Regions from separate parts of the Delftia sp. PX-1 genome, predicted to be linked through region 2. Evidence: riboswitches for the same ligand, from Rfam matches in the RefSeq annotation. Region 2 holds a riboswitch; the other holds the start of a gene.
What was found. A riboswitch is a leader RNA that binds a small molecule or an ion and turns the genes downstream of it on or off. The one in region 2 is predicted to bind cobalamin.
Positions count from the first base shown of each region.

Region 1: another riboswitch for cobalamin. It lies ahead of ACN20X_RS27470 (TonB-dependent receptor); the one in region 2 lies ahead of ACN20X_RS17455 (TonB-dependent receptor domain-containing protein).

Region 1 is NZ_CP184763.1:6,019,207-6,026,217, forward strand. It holds gene ACN20X_RS27460 (FecCD family ABC transporter permease) at 1-726, opposite strand, end outside; gene ACN20X_RS27465 (ABC transporter substrate-binding protein) at 723-1,664, opposite strand; gene ACN20X_RS27470 (TonB-dependent receptor) at 1,675-3,906, opposite strand; cobalamin riboswitch at 4,036-4,320, opposite strand; gene ACN20X_RS27475 (CHAD domain-containing protein) at 4,375-5,265, opposite strand; gene ACN20X_RS27480 (YbaK/prolyl-tRNA synthetase associated domain-containing protein) at 5,323-5,814, opposite strand; gene ACN20X_RS27485 (helix-turn-helix transcriptional regulator) at 5,896-6,537, shown strand; gene ACN20X_RS27490 (threo-3-hydroxy-L-aspartate ammonia-lyase) at 6,582-7,011, shown strand, end outside.
Region 2 is NZ_CP184763.1:3,792,929-3,799,939, reverse strand. It holds gene ACN20X_RS17490 (rod shape-determining protein) at 1-245, opposite strand, end outside; gene ACN20X_RS17485 (winged helix-turn-helix transcriptional regulator) at 249-698, opposite strand; gene ACN20X_RS17480 (MFS transporter) at 775-1,986, shown strand; gene ACN20X_RS17475 (AraC family transcriptional regulator) at 1,983-2,750, opposite strand; gene ACN20X_RS17470 (sulfite exporter TauE/SafE family protein) at 2,879-3,685, shown strand; gene ACN20X_RS17465 (helix-turn-helix transcriptional regulator) at 3,695-3,886, opposite strand; gene ACN20X_RS17460 (hypothetical protein) at 3,912-4,301, opposite strand; cobalamin riboswitch at 4,398-4,623, shown strand; gene ACN20X_RS17455 (TonB-dependent receptor domain-containing protein) at 4,694-6,607, shown strand; gene ACN20X_RS17450 (ABC transporter substrate-binding protein) at 6,612-7,011, shown strand, end outside.

The sequences.
Region 1 (7,011 bases), 2.2 Mb from region 2:
GCGCGCCACGTCCAGGCCGAAGCCCTGGGCCGCATCGGCACCCAGGCCCAGCAGGTCCAGCCCGCGCGCCAGCGCCATGGCCCCGGCCAGGCAGGCCAGGGAGGCACCGGCCAGCAGGCCCAGGCCGCTCCAGGACGGCGTCTGTATGCCGCCCAGCACCCAGCTGAGCACCACCTGCAGGCTCACGGTCTCATCGGACAGCGCCAGCATCAGGAACGAGCGCAGCGCGCCCAGCACGGCCGCCAGCGCCACGCCGGCCAGCAGCATGCCGGCCGCATCGGTGGCACCAGCCACGCGCGAGACGGCCAGCACCAGCACGGTCGAACCCCAGGCGCCCGCAAAGGCCAGCACGGGCAGCGTCCAGGCCTGGGACAGGCCGAACAATAGATGCATGGGAACCAGCAGGGCGACAGTCGCCCCCAGCGCCGCGCCGCCCGAGGCGCCCAGCAGATAGGGCTCGGCCAGCGGATTGCGGAACACGCCCTGGAAGATGGCGCCCGACAGGCCCAGCAGCGCGCCCACCAGGGCGGCTGCCAGCACGCGCGGCACGCGCCACTGCAGCAGCAGCCGGCTGCGCAGGCTGTCTTCGCCGCCCAGCGCGGCCAGCAGGTCGGCCGGGCTGGCCCACTGGTGGCCCGCGCAGGCGGCGATCAGCAGGCTGGCCAGCAGCAGCAGGACCGCACCGGACCAGGGGCGCCATGCGGGTGTCCGTGAAAGGGAATTCATGCGGCCTCCCCGGTCCAGGCCGCAGGGTGCAGCCAGCGCGAGAGCTTTTCCACGCCGCCGAAGGTGCGCGGCCCGGGAATCAGGAACTCGGCACGCGCCACCGTGGTGGCCCGGCCGCCGCGTACGGCACGCAGGTCGCGCCAGCCGCGCTGGCCGATCAGGTCCTGCATGGCCTCCTGGGTGCCAGCGAACAGCAGCACGTCGGGGTCGGCGGCCAGCACGGCCTCGGGCGAGACCTGGGGCACGGTGCCCAGGCCGTCCAGCGCGAACGAAGCGCCCGCGCGCACCATGGCCTCGCCGGTATAGGTGCCAGGGCGTGCCGCCAGCAGCATGCCGTTGCCCAGCCGGCCCGTGACCATGAGCGCGCGCGGCCGGGGCTGGCCGGCCACCTGCCGGTCCACGCGCAGCAGCCGCGCCTCCTGCGCCAGGGCCAGCGCCTGGCCGCGCGCCTGCACGCCCGTGGCGCGGGCCACCAGGCGCAGGTTGTCCATCACCTCGGCCAGCGAGCGGCTGAGCAGCACCATCACCGGCACGCCGATGCGCTCCATGGGATCGACCAGCTGGTGCGCCGCCTGGCGCGCGGGCGTGACGATGACCAGGTCCGGCTGGCGCGCCACCACGGCGTCCACGGAGAATCCTAGCCGCCCGCCCACCTTGGGAATGCGCTCCACGCCCGGTGGAAAGCGCGTGAAATCCTCCACGCCCACCACGCGGTCCAGCAGGCCCAGCGCGGCCACCAGCTCGGTGTTGGAGGCAAAGATGGAGACGATGCGCTGCGGCGGCGCGGCAATCTCCACGCGCCGGCCCAGCGCATCCTGCAGCACCACCGGACCGCCTGCAGCGACGGTGTCGGCCCAGGCCGCGGGCAGGCCGCAGCCCAGGGCCGCTGCCGCGCCCTGGCGCAGCAACTGGCGGCGCGTGGTGCTGGATTGCCTCATGCCATGGTCCTCAAAACTCTGCCTGCAGGCCGACCATGAGTTCGCGGCCCGCCATCGACGTTCCGCAGCCGCCGTTCTGGTACGCCGGGTTGGCGATGCAGGGCGCACGGTCCAGCGCGATGAAGATGGGGTGGCGGTTCAGGTCGAACAGGTTGTTGACGGCTGCGAACAGCTTGACGCCCGGCGACACGCGGTAGTCGGCACGCAGGTTCCAGATGGTGAAGGCGCCCTTGCGGTGGATGAAGGTGCTGCGGGGCTCGCCCTGGGGGATGAGCAGCGCCTCTTCCGTGTCGTACCACATGGGACCGCGCAGCAGCGTGGACAGCTGCAGGCTCCAGTCGCCCTGCAGGCGCCCGCTGCCGCGCCCGTAGCGCACGCCGGCCGAGGCCTCGTAGCGGTACATGCGCTGCACCTTGTCGGTATTGGCCGACGCTGGCGATCCCTTGTCCCGCATGCTGAAGTGGTAGTAGCCGCCAGCCCAGGCCTTGAGCTGGTGGCCCGTCAGGTTCAGCGCCCGCGCCAGGTCCATGTCGGCCTGCATTTCCAGGCCGCGCGCCACGATGTCGGCCGCGTTGTTGGCGTAGTCCGAGGTATTGGTCGTCGCCCCGCGCGAGACGGTGATGATGCGGTCGCTGATGGTGTTCTGGAACAGGGCCGCATCCACGCGCCAGCCGGGCTGCTGCAGCGCAGCGCCGACCTCGATCTGGCGGCTGGTCTCGGGCTTGAGGTTGGGGTTGCCGAAGGTACGGCCACCGCCGACGGCCGTGAAGTCCGAGGCCAGCTCCGTGGCCGTGGGCGCGCGGAAACCCGTGGAGGCCGCAGCGCGCAGCGTGAGCCGGTCCGTGGCCTTCCAGGTGGCGCCGGCCGACCAGGTGTGGTTGTCGTAGTCGCGCGTGCTGGCCTGGGCCAGGGCCAGGTTGGGCGTATCGTCGAAGCGTGTCGTGCCCCAGGTCTTGCGCAGGCCGGCGCGCAGGGTCAGGCGATCATCGAACAGGGTCTGCGCGTCCTCGAAGTACAGCGCATGCACCTGCTCGGTCTGGTTGTTGTCGTAGGGCGCAACCTGGCCCGCCGGGCCGCCCGGCATGGCCACGCGCAGGCGGTCGGAGCGCAGCTTGCTGCGCTCCCAGTCGAAGCCCATCAGCAGGTCATTGGTCTGGCTGACACGCAGGCGCGGCTGAAAGCGCAGGCCCGTGGCGTCCAGCTGGCGGTGGTTGTAGTCGCGCGCCGTGCCGGGCACGGCGCTGTTGCCCGAGCGGATCACGGGCGAGGCCCAGTTGAATTCATCGGTATCGACCAGGCTGTAGAGGTGGGTCGTCCAGCTCAGGCGCTGGCCGGGCAGTGCGCCTTCGTAGGTCAGGTCCAGCGAGCGGTTGCTGCGGTTGTCGCGGCTGTAGATGTTGGCGCCCGATCCGCGAAAGCCCGCGTTGTAGATGCCGTCCGTGCGCAGCTGCAGCTCCACGCGGTGCAGCTCGTGCAGCTGCCAGCCCAGGGCGCCGCTGGCGCCGCGCCGCTTCCAGCCCGTGTTCTCCATGCGCGTGCCGCCGTCGCCCGACTCGTAGTCGCCGCGCCCGCCTGCGCTCACGCCGAAGTACCAGTCGAAGCGGTCATTGGCGCCGGCCGTCTGCGCATCGGTGCGCCACAGGTCCCACGAGCCGGCCTGGACCTGGGCGCGCGTGCCGGGCGCCGTAGCCCCCGTCTTCATGATGATGTTGACCACCCCGCCCATGGCCTGGCTGCCGTAGATCACCGAGGACGGGCCGCGCACGATCTCGATGCGCTCCACATCCGAGGGGCTGAGCTTGGACAGGTTGGCCGTGCCCGCGCGCCGGCCGTTGACCAGCACCAGCACCTGGCTGCGGAAGTCGCGCCCCTGGCCGTCGGTGGAGGCGCCGCGCAGGTTCATCGAGGTCTGGGCCGCCGTCCATTCGCTGAGAAAGCCCACGGCGTTCTCGGCCAGCAGGTCGGTGACCGAGCGCGCGCTGGAGCGCTCTATGGCCTCGCGGTCGATGGTCTGCGTGGTGCCCGCGATGCGGCTGCGCGCCTCGGGCCGCGCCGTGGCGGTCACGAAGACGGCGTCCAGCGCATCGTCGGCGGATGCACCGGCTTTGCCGGCCGCCGGTTCCTGTGCGGCGCCGGCCGCCGCGGCGCAGCAGGCCAGCACGGCCGCAGCGGTGGCCGGGCGCAGGAAGGGAGGAAGGGGAAAGGGGCCGAAACAATCGGCGGCCAAAGAAGCGAAGCGCATGCGTTGAATCCAACTGCCCCAGTCACCCGTGGGGCCTATCGTCTGAACCACGCCGCACGGCGCGCACGCCGGAGCCGGCCACGCCAGCGCAGGCTGGGGCCGGACCGGACAGGCGCACTCCCGCGGCGTCCGAAAGCAATGCAGAAGGCCGGTATCCGGGCTTGCGGAACGCTGCGGCGCGCATCGTGGGCGCGCTGCAGCAGGCATCCCCGCCTTCCCATGTCCGAGAAGGACACAGTGGCTTGCGGCGCGCAACCGGTGGGTGGCGCGCCAGCGTGGGGAGTTGTATTCCGCTGACCGTTGCGGGGGCAGCGCAGGCATTGCGAGCGGCCACCTCGATGGCATCGCGCACCTGCTTCCCGTTGAACCCCTGGCCGGCAAGCGGCATGGGGCACCTTCAGCAACAGCGCACCGCCACGGCCCAGGGGCTGCGGCGGTGCGCCAGCGGCGGATTATCGCTGATGCGGTCTAGGCCCAGAAGCCCGGCACGCGGGCCAGCGCACGCAGCGCGCGGCGGCTGCTGCGCGCGCTGGTGGCCAGGCGGGCCTGCAGGTAGCCGGCGGCAAACCAGGCGCGCGGATCCGTGCCGGCCTCGTCACGAAAAAGCGCGGCCGCCACGGCCATGTCGTTGTGCAGGCCCAGCGCGTCCTGGGCGGGCACCAGCGCCTCGGCAAAGCGCCGGCCCTTTTTGCCGGGCCACATTCCGGGCGCGAATTCCCGCGCAAAGTCCGCCAGGTAGCGCAGGCGCTTGAGCCGCTTGCGCACGCGGTGCTGCTGCGCCAGCGGCAGGCGGTCGAAGTGCCGGCCGTCGCGCAGCACCTGGCGGTGCAGGCGCGCCAGCCGCCGTGCCAGGTACTTGCGCGTGCCTGCGGCGGACAGGCTGACCAGGCCGGGCTGCCGCTTGCCTGCAGGCGCCTGCGTCAGCGCATGGATCTCGGCCAGCGTTTGCAGGAACTGCGGCTCGCGCACCGCAGCGGCCGCGTCCGCGTCGGCCTGCCCGGCATCCGGCACGGCCCAATCGCACAAGGGCGCATCGGCGTCCTGCAGCAGCGGCCGCACCACGTCGGCCAGGGTGCCGGCATCGCGCAGCGTGCCCAGGCGCGCAAAGGCCAGGGCCAGCGGGGCATCCCATTCGGCGCGCATGCCGGGCGCCAGCCCTGCGCATTCGCGCAGCAGGGTGCGCAGGCGCCGCAGGGCCACGCGCAGCTGGTGGATGCGTTCGGCCTCGCCGCTGCCGGCGTCCACGGCATCCACGGCATCCATATGCGACTGCACCTGGGCCAGTGCGGCAGCCAGCGCCGCACGCACAAAGCCGGCCGCATCGGGCCGGTCGGGGAACTGCCTGGCAGGGGTGGTCATGGTCAGGAGAGGATGTGCGGGCGTTGCTGCGATTGTGGGCACCGCCCGGCCCCCGGGTCAATCGGCGCCATCCCCGCTCAGGCTGTGCAGCGCGGGCCGGGCAATGCGCACATAGTCGGCCGAGTCCAGCACGATGGAGCGGTCCAGCCGGCCCGCATTGAAGGCGATCTCGGCAAAGCGCTCCACCAGTGCCGGGTCCACCACCAGGCGCACCTGCGGGTTGAAGGAGAACGGCGGCACCGATCCCATCACGCAGCCGGTGGCGGCCTGGGCCTCCTCTGGCGAGGCCAGCGTGGCCTTGCGCACACCCACGGCCTGGGCCAGGCGCTTGAAGTCCAGCTTGCGGTCGCCGGGCAGCACGGCCAGGAACAGCTGGGGATCGCCCGCACCGGACGCATCGCGGCTCTTGCAGAGCATGGCCTTGGCACCCTGGCCGGGTGCCGTGCCCCGGATTTCGGCGACGAGGTCGGAGCGGCCCTCGGCAGGGTGCTCGATCACGCGAAAGCGCGCGTCCTGGGATTGCAGCAGGTGAACAAGGGTGTCGAACATGGCAGGGAGCACAAGAAACGGACAAGAAGGCAGGTCGCCTGGGTTTTGACATTTTGTCCAATTCAAAACAAAATGTCCAATATGACACAACGCACTCCCGAGCAGCGCCAACTGCTGGAACAGGTGGCCAAGATCGCCGAAGGCCTGGGCCAGACCCTTGCCCCGTTCTGCGAGGTGGTGGTGCATGACCTGCTCGACCCGTCCCATGCGGTGCTGGCCATCCACAACAATCTCTCGGGCCGCGAGGTCGGCCAGGGCGCGACCGAGCTGGGCCTGGCCCGCATCCAGGACCCCGGCTACGAGCAGGTCATCGCCAACTACCCCAACCAGTTCGCCGATGGCCGCCAGGCCAAGAGCACGTCCATCGGCATCCGCGACTCCGAGGGCCGCTACATCGCCGCCCTGTGCATGAATGTGGACCTGACGATGTTCCAGGGCTTCCAGGGCATGCTCAACCGCTTTGCCGCCGTCAGCGGCGACACCCCCGCGCGCGAAATGCTGGACCCCACGGGCGCCGGCGCAGGCGCCGACACGGTGCGTGCCCGCATCGACCAGTTCGCGGCCCGCCTGGCGACCACGCCGCGCGCCCTCAAGCCCGAGGAGCGGCGCGCCCTGGTCCGTGAACTCAAGGGCGACGGCCTGCTGGACCTTCGCCGCTCCATGGAGACCATTGCCGCCCACCTGGGCGTGTCGCGCGCCACGGTCTACAGCTACGCCAAGTAGGTCCCGGCACCCCGCCGATCTGCAACTCCTTCTCTCCCGTACCGATGACAAGCCTTCCCACCTATGACGACGTGGCCGCAGCGGCCCAACGCATCCAGGGCCATGCCCACCGCACGCCCGTGCTCACCTCGCGCACGCTGGACGAGGCGCTGGGCGCCCGCGTCTTCCTGAAGTGCGAGAACCTGCAGCGCATGGGCGCCTTCAAGTTCCGCGGCGCGTTCAACGCCCTGTCTCGCTTCAGCGCCGCGCAGCGCAAGGCCGGCGTGGTGGCGTTTTCCTCGGGCAACCACGCCCAGGCCATTGCACTGGCTGCCAGGCTGCTGGAGATTCCCGCCACCATCGTCATGCCGCATGACGCGCCCGCCGCCAAGGTGGCGGCCACCAAGGGCTATGGCGGCCAGGTGGTGGTCTACGACCGCTATACCGAAGACCGCGAGCAGATCGGCCGCGACCTGGCCGAGCGCCACGGCCTGA
Region 2 (7,011 bases):
GCCAGGATGAAGTCCGATATCAGCGAACGCGGGTGGGCGAAGGGATTGACGACTTCGGCAGGCTCCGATGCGGCCGCGAGCCTGGCCTGCGGGCCGGCCGCGAGAATCCGGCGCCGGGGCGGCGGACTCAGGGCCAGCTCGGGAACCTCCGACAGGGTCTGGCCCGTTTTCGGATTTGTCAGCGTCAGGCGCTCGGGAGAAATCTGTACGTAGATGAGTGGTAGGAAGGCAGAGAGCATGGACATCCATCAATCGATTTTCTGAACCACGGTCTGGCCCGGCAGCAAGGCCCGGCCATCCCCGCTGCGCGGCAGCATGGGCGAGACAGGCTGGCCTGTCTGGCGGTCCAGCAGCAGCGAATGCGCCTCGCCCGGCGCGAACAGATGGCCTTCGCCCCATTGCCGCAAGGCCACGATGACGGGGAACAGGTCCAGCCCCCGGGCCGTCAGCACATATTCCAGGTAGGCCGAGCCTTCGGCGGCCGGGCGGGTTTCGAGGATGCCGGCCTCCACCAGCCGGCGCAGCCGGTCGGCCAGGATATTGCGGGCCACGCCCAGGCTGCGCTGGAAATCGCCAAAGCGGCTGATGCCATCGAAGGCATCGCGCACGATGAGCAGCGACCAGCGGTCGCCGATCACATCCAGGGAGCGGGCCACCGGACAGGGCTGCGGTGTGTCAGGACGGATGTCTTCTTTCATGGCGCTATTTTGGTTGCATTTCAAAACTGGTTCAACTAGCATCCAACCAGTTTTATTTTGCAACTGGATTCAACCCATGAACGCCTTCCCTGCCCCGGACACGGTCCGCATGCCGCGCAGCCTGGTGCTGCTGTTCGCCGCTGCCAGCGGCCTGAGCGTGGCCAATGTCTACTACGCCCAGCCGCTGCTGGAGGCGCTGGCGGCCGACTTCGGCATCAGCCATGCAGCCGTGGGCGGGGTGGTCACGGCCACGCAGGCCGGCTGCGCGCTGGCACTGCTGCTGCTGGTGCCGCTGGGCGACCGGCTGGAACGGCGGCGACTCATGCTTTTGCAGTTGCTGGGCCTGGTGCTGGCCCTGGCGGCCGTCAGCACCGCGCGTTCGGCCGTTCTGCTGCTGGCGGGCATGCTGGCCGTGGGCCTGCTGGGCACGGCCATGACGCAGGGGCTGATCGCCTATGCGGCCAGCGCCAGCCAGGCGCATGAGCGCGGGCGCGTGGTGGGCGCAGCCCAGGGCGGGGTTTTCATCGGCCTGCTTTTGGCGCGCGTGTTTGCCGGTGCCGTGGGTGACGTGGCTGGCTGGCGTGGCGTCTATGCCTGCTCGGCCCTGCTGATGCTGGCCCTGGCCTGGCCCCTGTGGCGGCAACTGCCCCGGCTGGCGGTGCCCTCCCCCGTGCCCGGCTACACGCAATTGCTGTCATCCATGCTCCAGTTGCTGCGCCAGGACCGCATGCTGCGCACGCGGGGCATGCTGGCCCTGCTGATGTTTGCCACCTTCAATATCTTCTGGAGCGCCCTGGTCCTGCCGCTGAGCGCACCGCCCTACAGCCTGTCGCTCACGGCCATCGGCGCCTTTGGCCTGGCCGGCGTGGTGGGCGCACTGGCCGCGGCCCGTGCCGGCCACTGGGCCGACCAGGGTTTCGCGCAGCGCACCAGCCTGGGCGCGCTGGTGATCCTGCTGCTGGCCTGGGCGCCGATTGCGCTGCTGGAACAATCGCTGTGGGCGCTGGTCGCCGGCATCGTGCTGCTGGACCTGGGCGGCCAGGCCCTGCATGTGACCAACCAGAGCCTGATCTTTCGCAGCAACCCGCAGGCCCACAGCCGGCTGGTGGGGCTGTACATGCTGTTCTATGCCGTGGGCAGCGGGCTGGGCGCGCTGATTTCCACCAACGCCTACGCGCGGTTTGGCTGGCACGGCGTCTGCGTGGCGGGGGCGGCGTTCAGCCTGGCGGCCCTGGTGTTCTGGGCCATGACGCGGGAGACGGCTGCCCAGGCCAGCGTTCCCGCCTAGACCCGGCTCACCAGCTCCGAAGGCACCCGCCCCAATGCCTTGCGGAACATGGTGGAAAACGCGCTGGGGCTGTCATATCCCAGCTCCAGCGCCACCTGGGTGACCGATGCGCCCGCAGACAGCCGCGACACCGCTGCCAGCAGGCAGGCCTGCTGGCGCCAGGCGCCAAAGGCCATGCCTGTGTGCTGCTGGAAAAACCGGCTGAAGGTGCGCAGGCTCTTGTTCAGCGCCTGTGCCCAGTCCTGCGGCGTGGCGCGGATGCTGGGCTGGGCCAGGAACTGCTTGCACAGGGCGGCCAGCTTTTCGTCGCGGGGAATGGGCGCGAACAGCGGCAGGCTGCGGGCCGAGGCCAGCTCGTGCAGCACCAGCGTGACCAGGGCGCCGTCGCGGCCCGCTTCGTCGTACAGCGCCGGCAGGTCGGCGCAGGACAGCAGCAACTGGTGCAGCAGCGGGGTGACGACCAGGGCCTCGCAATGCACACCCGGGCGGGGCGCAGCAGCCGGTTCGATGTACAGGCTGCGCGTGCTCACGCCCTGCATGCGCACGCTGTGCGGCTTGCTGGCCGGAATCCACACGCCGCTGTAGGGCGGGATGGTCCAGGCGCCGTCGTCGGTTTCCACTTCCATCAGCCCGCTCATCCCGTAGAGAAACTGGGCACGCCGGTGGCTGTGCGTGGGCAGCAGCGTGCCAGGCGTGTAGTCGGTGCCGATGGCCAGCACATCGCGCGCCACGGCGTCCACGGAATGCAGCGGGATGTTGAGCATGGGAATGTCCGGAAAACAGCCAACAGGCTTTGGCAGGAATTCAAGGATTATTGACCTATCCGCGAAAGCAGGCCAAACCGCAGCATCCTAAGGTTCAGTCCTTGCTCGTTTTTTCCAAAGGACTGTCTGTGTTCCCTCTCCTGCTGCTGGCTTTCGGTGTGCTTGCCGGCGTGACCACCGTGCTCTTCGGCTTTGGCGGCGGCTTCGTGGCCGTTCCGCTGCTTTATGCGCTGCTGACCTCCATCCACGGCGCGGACTCCGCCGTTGGCCAGGCTGCCATGCACATTGCCGTGGCCACCTCCACCTGCGTGATGATTTTTGGCGCCTCCATGGCCACGCTGCGCCAGCACCGCGCGGGCGCCCTGCCCTGGGATCAGGTGCGGCCGCTGGCCGGCTTCATCGCGGCCGGCGCCGTGGCAGGCGCGGCGGCCGCCACCTGGATCAGCGGGGAATGGGTGCGCTGGGCCTTCATCGCCTACCTGGCCCTGACCATCGCCGACGCGCTGCTGCGCCCGGGCTTCGTGCACGGCACCACCGCCGGCATGCAACCAATGGGCCGGCGGGCGGCGGCCACGGCGGGCCTGGCCATTGGTGCGATCGCGGCCTTCCTGGGCGTGGGCGGCAGCGTGATGACCGTGCCGCTGATGCGCCGGCGCGGCGCCAGCATGGCGGCGGCCACGGCCATGGCCAGCCCGCTGTCCCTGCCCATGGCCGTGGCGGGCACCGCTGCCTACATGCTGGCATCGCGGGGCGCGGGGCTGGGCCCCTGGCATGTGGGCTATGTGGACCTGCAGGCCTTTGCGTTGCTGACGGCCGGATCGTGGACGGGCATCAGGCTGGCAGCCCCGCTGATCGGCCGCATTCCCGATGCCCTGCATGCCAAGGCCTACCTGGCCCTGCTGGGCCTGGTGCTGCTGGTCATGATCGTGGCCTGAGCGCTGCGCTCAACCCTCCTGGAAGATCGCCTCGATCCGGGTCTCGAACACCCGGGCAATGGCGAATGCCAGCGGCAGGCTGGGGTCGTAGCGGCCCGTCTCTATGGCATTGACGGTCTGGCGCGACACGCCCAGCAGGTCCGCCAGCGCAGCCTGGCTCCAGCCGCGCTCGGCGCGCAGTTCACGGATGGTGTTTTTCATCGCAGGGCCGCCTCTGCAGCGCGGCTCATCGGCTGCGCAGCCAGTGGGCCACCGAAGCCGCCACCCAGAGCGCACCCATCAAGGGCCACACCATGAACATGCTGAGCTTGGGAAAACCTGCCATTTCCAGGAATCCGTAGGTGAAGGTGATGCCGGCCGTGCCCGCCGCCGCAATCGCCAGCTGCTCCAGCATGGACTTGCGCAGGAACTCGTCGGTATCCCGCACCAGGCGCACGATGGCCCGCACGGCCAGCGCAAACGCCAGCATGGGGCTGAGCAGCACGGCCGTGCGCGGGGCCCCGGCCTGCATGTCGGCGCTGAGCAAAAGCGCCCCCACCAACAGCGCCATGTAGAGCAGCAGCGCAAATCCCAGCTCCTTCTGGTAGCGGCGGTTGGTGACCGTTGTTTGATTCATGGAAGTTTCTCGCAATGTGTAAAGGATGCTTGACATTGTGCGATGCCACCCGCGGGCATGTCAAGCAAGCTTTACATCGGCACTGAACGCCCCGCCGTACAATCGCCGCCGTTGGTGCCAGCAGCCCCAGGGGCTGCGGTTAAACGGGAAACATGGGGCGGCCAGATAAAGCCGCCCGCATGTACTGCCCCCGCAACAGTGAGTGAAACGCCGCGTGCATGGCACCGGCCCCCGCCAAACCCGTGCCACTGGGCGTACAGCCCGGGAAGGCCTTGGCGAGTGCGTCACCAGTCTGGATACCGGCCAACAGGCGGCCGGCCGCGCATGCAGCGCAGCCGGTCTTTGTGGTTTCCGTGCCGGCGGGGTCGCTGGCGCGCAACTGGCTCGCATCCATGCACACCCTCGCCCTCGCGCGCGCCCCTGGCGCCGCTCTTCGCTCGCCCTCGGCGTTCCCCGTACTGCGCACGTTGTCCGCCCTGGCTGCGGCCTCGCTGCTGGCCTGCCAGGCCCAAGCACAGGTACAACAGGCACAACAGGCGCAGCGCGCACAGGCCTCCCAGCTCGATACCGTGGTCGTCACCGCCTCGCGCAGCGAGCAGCCCCTGCGCACCGTCACGGCCGACATGACCGTGATCGACGCCGAGACCATTGCCCGCAGCGGCGCCACGGGCGTGGCCGACCTGCTGGTGCAGGTGCCGGGCGTGCAGATCAACCGCAACGGCGGGCCGGGCCAGGTCACCTCGGTCTACCTGCGCGGCACCAGCAACCAGCACACTGCCGTGTTCATCGACGGCGTGCGCTACAGCTCGCAGGAGCTGCAGGGCGGCGCGGTCTGGTCCACCCTGCCGCTGGCGCAGATCGAGCGCATCGAAGTGCTGCGCGGCCCGGCCGCCGCCATCTATGGCTCAGACGCCATGGGCGGCGTGATCCAGATCTTCACCAAGCGGGCGGACGGCCAGACCCGCGCCTATGCCGAGGCCGGCATAGGCAACCAGGGCACCAGCAAGCTGGCCACGGGATTTCAGGGCGGTGCCAACGGCTTCACCTATGGCCTGAACCTGGCGGACGAGCGCAGCGACGGCTTCGACGTCTACCCCGGCAACACCTTCTCGCCCAACCCGGACAAGGATGGCTACAGCAACACCTCGCTGGGCCTGAACGCGGGCTACAAAACGGGCATCCACCAGATCGATGCCAGCCTGCTGCACAGCCGCCTGCGCACGCACTACGACCAGAGCCCGCCGCCTTTCGACGACTACGACGTGGTCAAGAACACCACCGGCAGCCTGCGCTGGCAGGCCGGCTGGAACGCCATGTACAAGAGCGTGGTCCAGATCTCCCATACCGACAGCCAAAGCGACCGCCACACCCAGTCGCCCGAACGCGCCGACGGCAGCTCCACCAACTACCTGCTGCAGAACCTGTTCACGCTGGGCCAGCACCGTTTCAACATCGACCTGGAGCGCCGCGAGGACAAGCTGGACACGCAATACGCCTGGACGCAGAACACCGACAGCCGGCGCGTGCAGAACTCCCTGTCGGCCGGCTGGCGCCTGACCGAGGGCCGCCACCAGTTCGACGCCAACCTGCGTCACGACCAGGTGCGCGACCAGCAGAACAAGACCACGGGCGGCCTGGGCTACGGCCTGCAGATCGACGAGCGCTGGCGCTGGGTGGCATCGGCCGGCACGGCCTTCAGAACGCCCACGCTGTACGAACGCTTCACGGGCCAGGCGGCGGCCGACCTCAAGCCCGAAAGCAGCACCAACGTGGAAACGGGCCTGCACTATGCGGCCGGTGCCAACCGCCTCTCGGCCGTGGTCTACCGCAACAGGTTCAAGAACCTGATCACCTACGACTGGAACAGCGCCGTTCCCTGCAACTGCTACCGCAACTGGCAGAGCGTGGAGATCACCGGCCTGACGCTGTCTGGCGGCACGCGCCTGGGCAGCGCCAACCTGGGCGCCTCGCTGGACTTCATGAACCCCGAGAACCTGGAGACCGGCAAGCTGCTGCCCTACCGCTCCAAGCGCATGCTCAAGCTCAATGCCGACACCCAGGCTGCCGGCTGGACGCTGGGCGGCGAAGCGCAGCTGTACAGCGGCCGCTATGCCGACGAGGCCAACACCTTCAAGCTGGGCGGATACGGCGTGGTCAACCTCTACGCCCAGCGCCAGCTGACCAGGCAATGGACGCTGCTGGCCCGTGTCAACAACATCGCTGACCGCGACTACGCCCCCACGCGCGGCTATGCGAACGCAGGCCGCACCGTGTTCGTCAGCGTGCGCTGGACACCTCTGCCCTGACCCCATGCATCTGCTTCTGCGCCTGCTTTCGCGCCTGCCCCGTATCCTGCTGCTGACTGCCGCCCTGGCCTGCGCAGGCGGCGCGGGCAACGCCTTTGCGCAAAAGGCGGCGGATGCGGGAACGGGCGGGGCAACCACCACCTACACCGTCACCGACATGCGCGGCCGTCAGGTGCGCCTGGAGCGCGTGCCGCAGCGCATCGTCTCGCTGCTGCCCTCGCTGACCGAATCGCTGTGCGCGCTGGAGGCCTGTGAGCGCATCGTGGGCGTGGACGAGTTCTCCAACCACCCGGCGCGCGTGGCCGCCCTGCCCAAGCTGGGCCACACTTTTGCCCCGCTGGTCGAGGCCACCGTGCGGCTCAGGCCCGACGTGGTGCTGATGGCGTATTCCGCACCCGTCATCG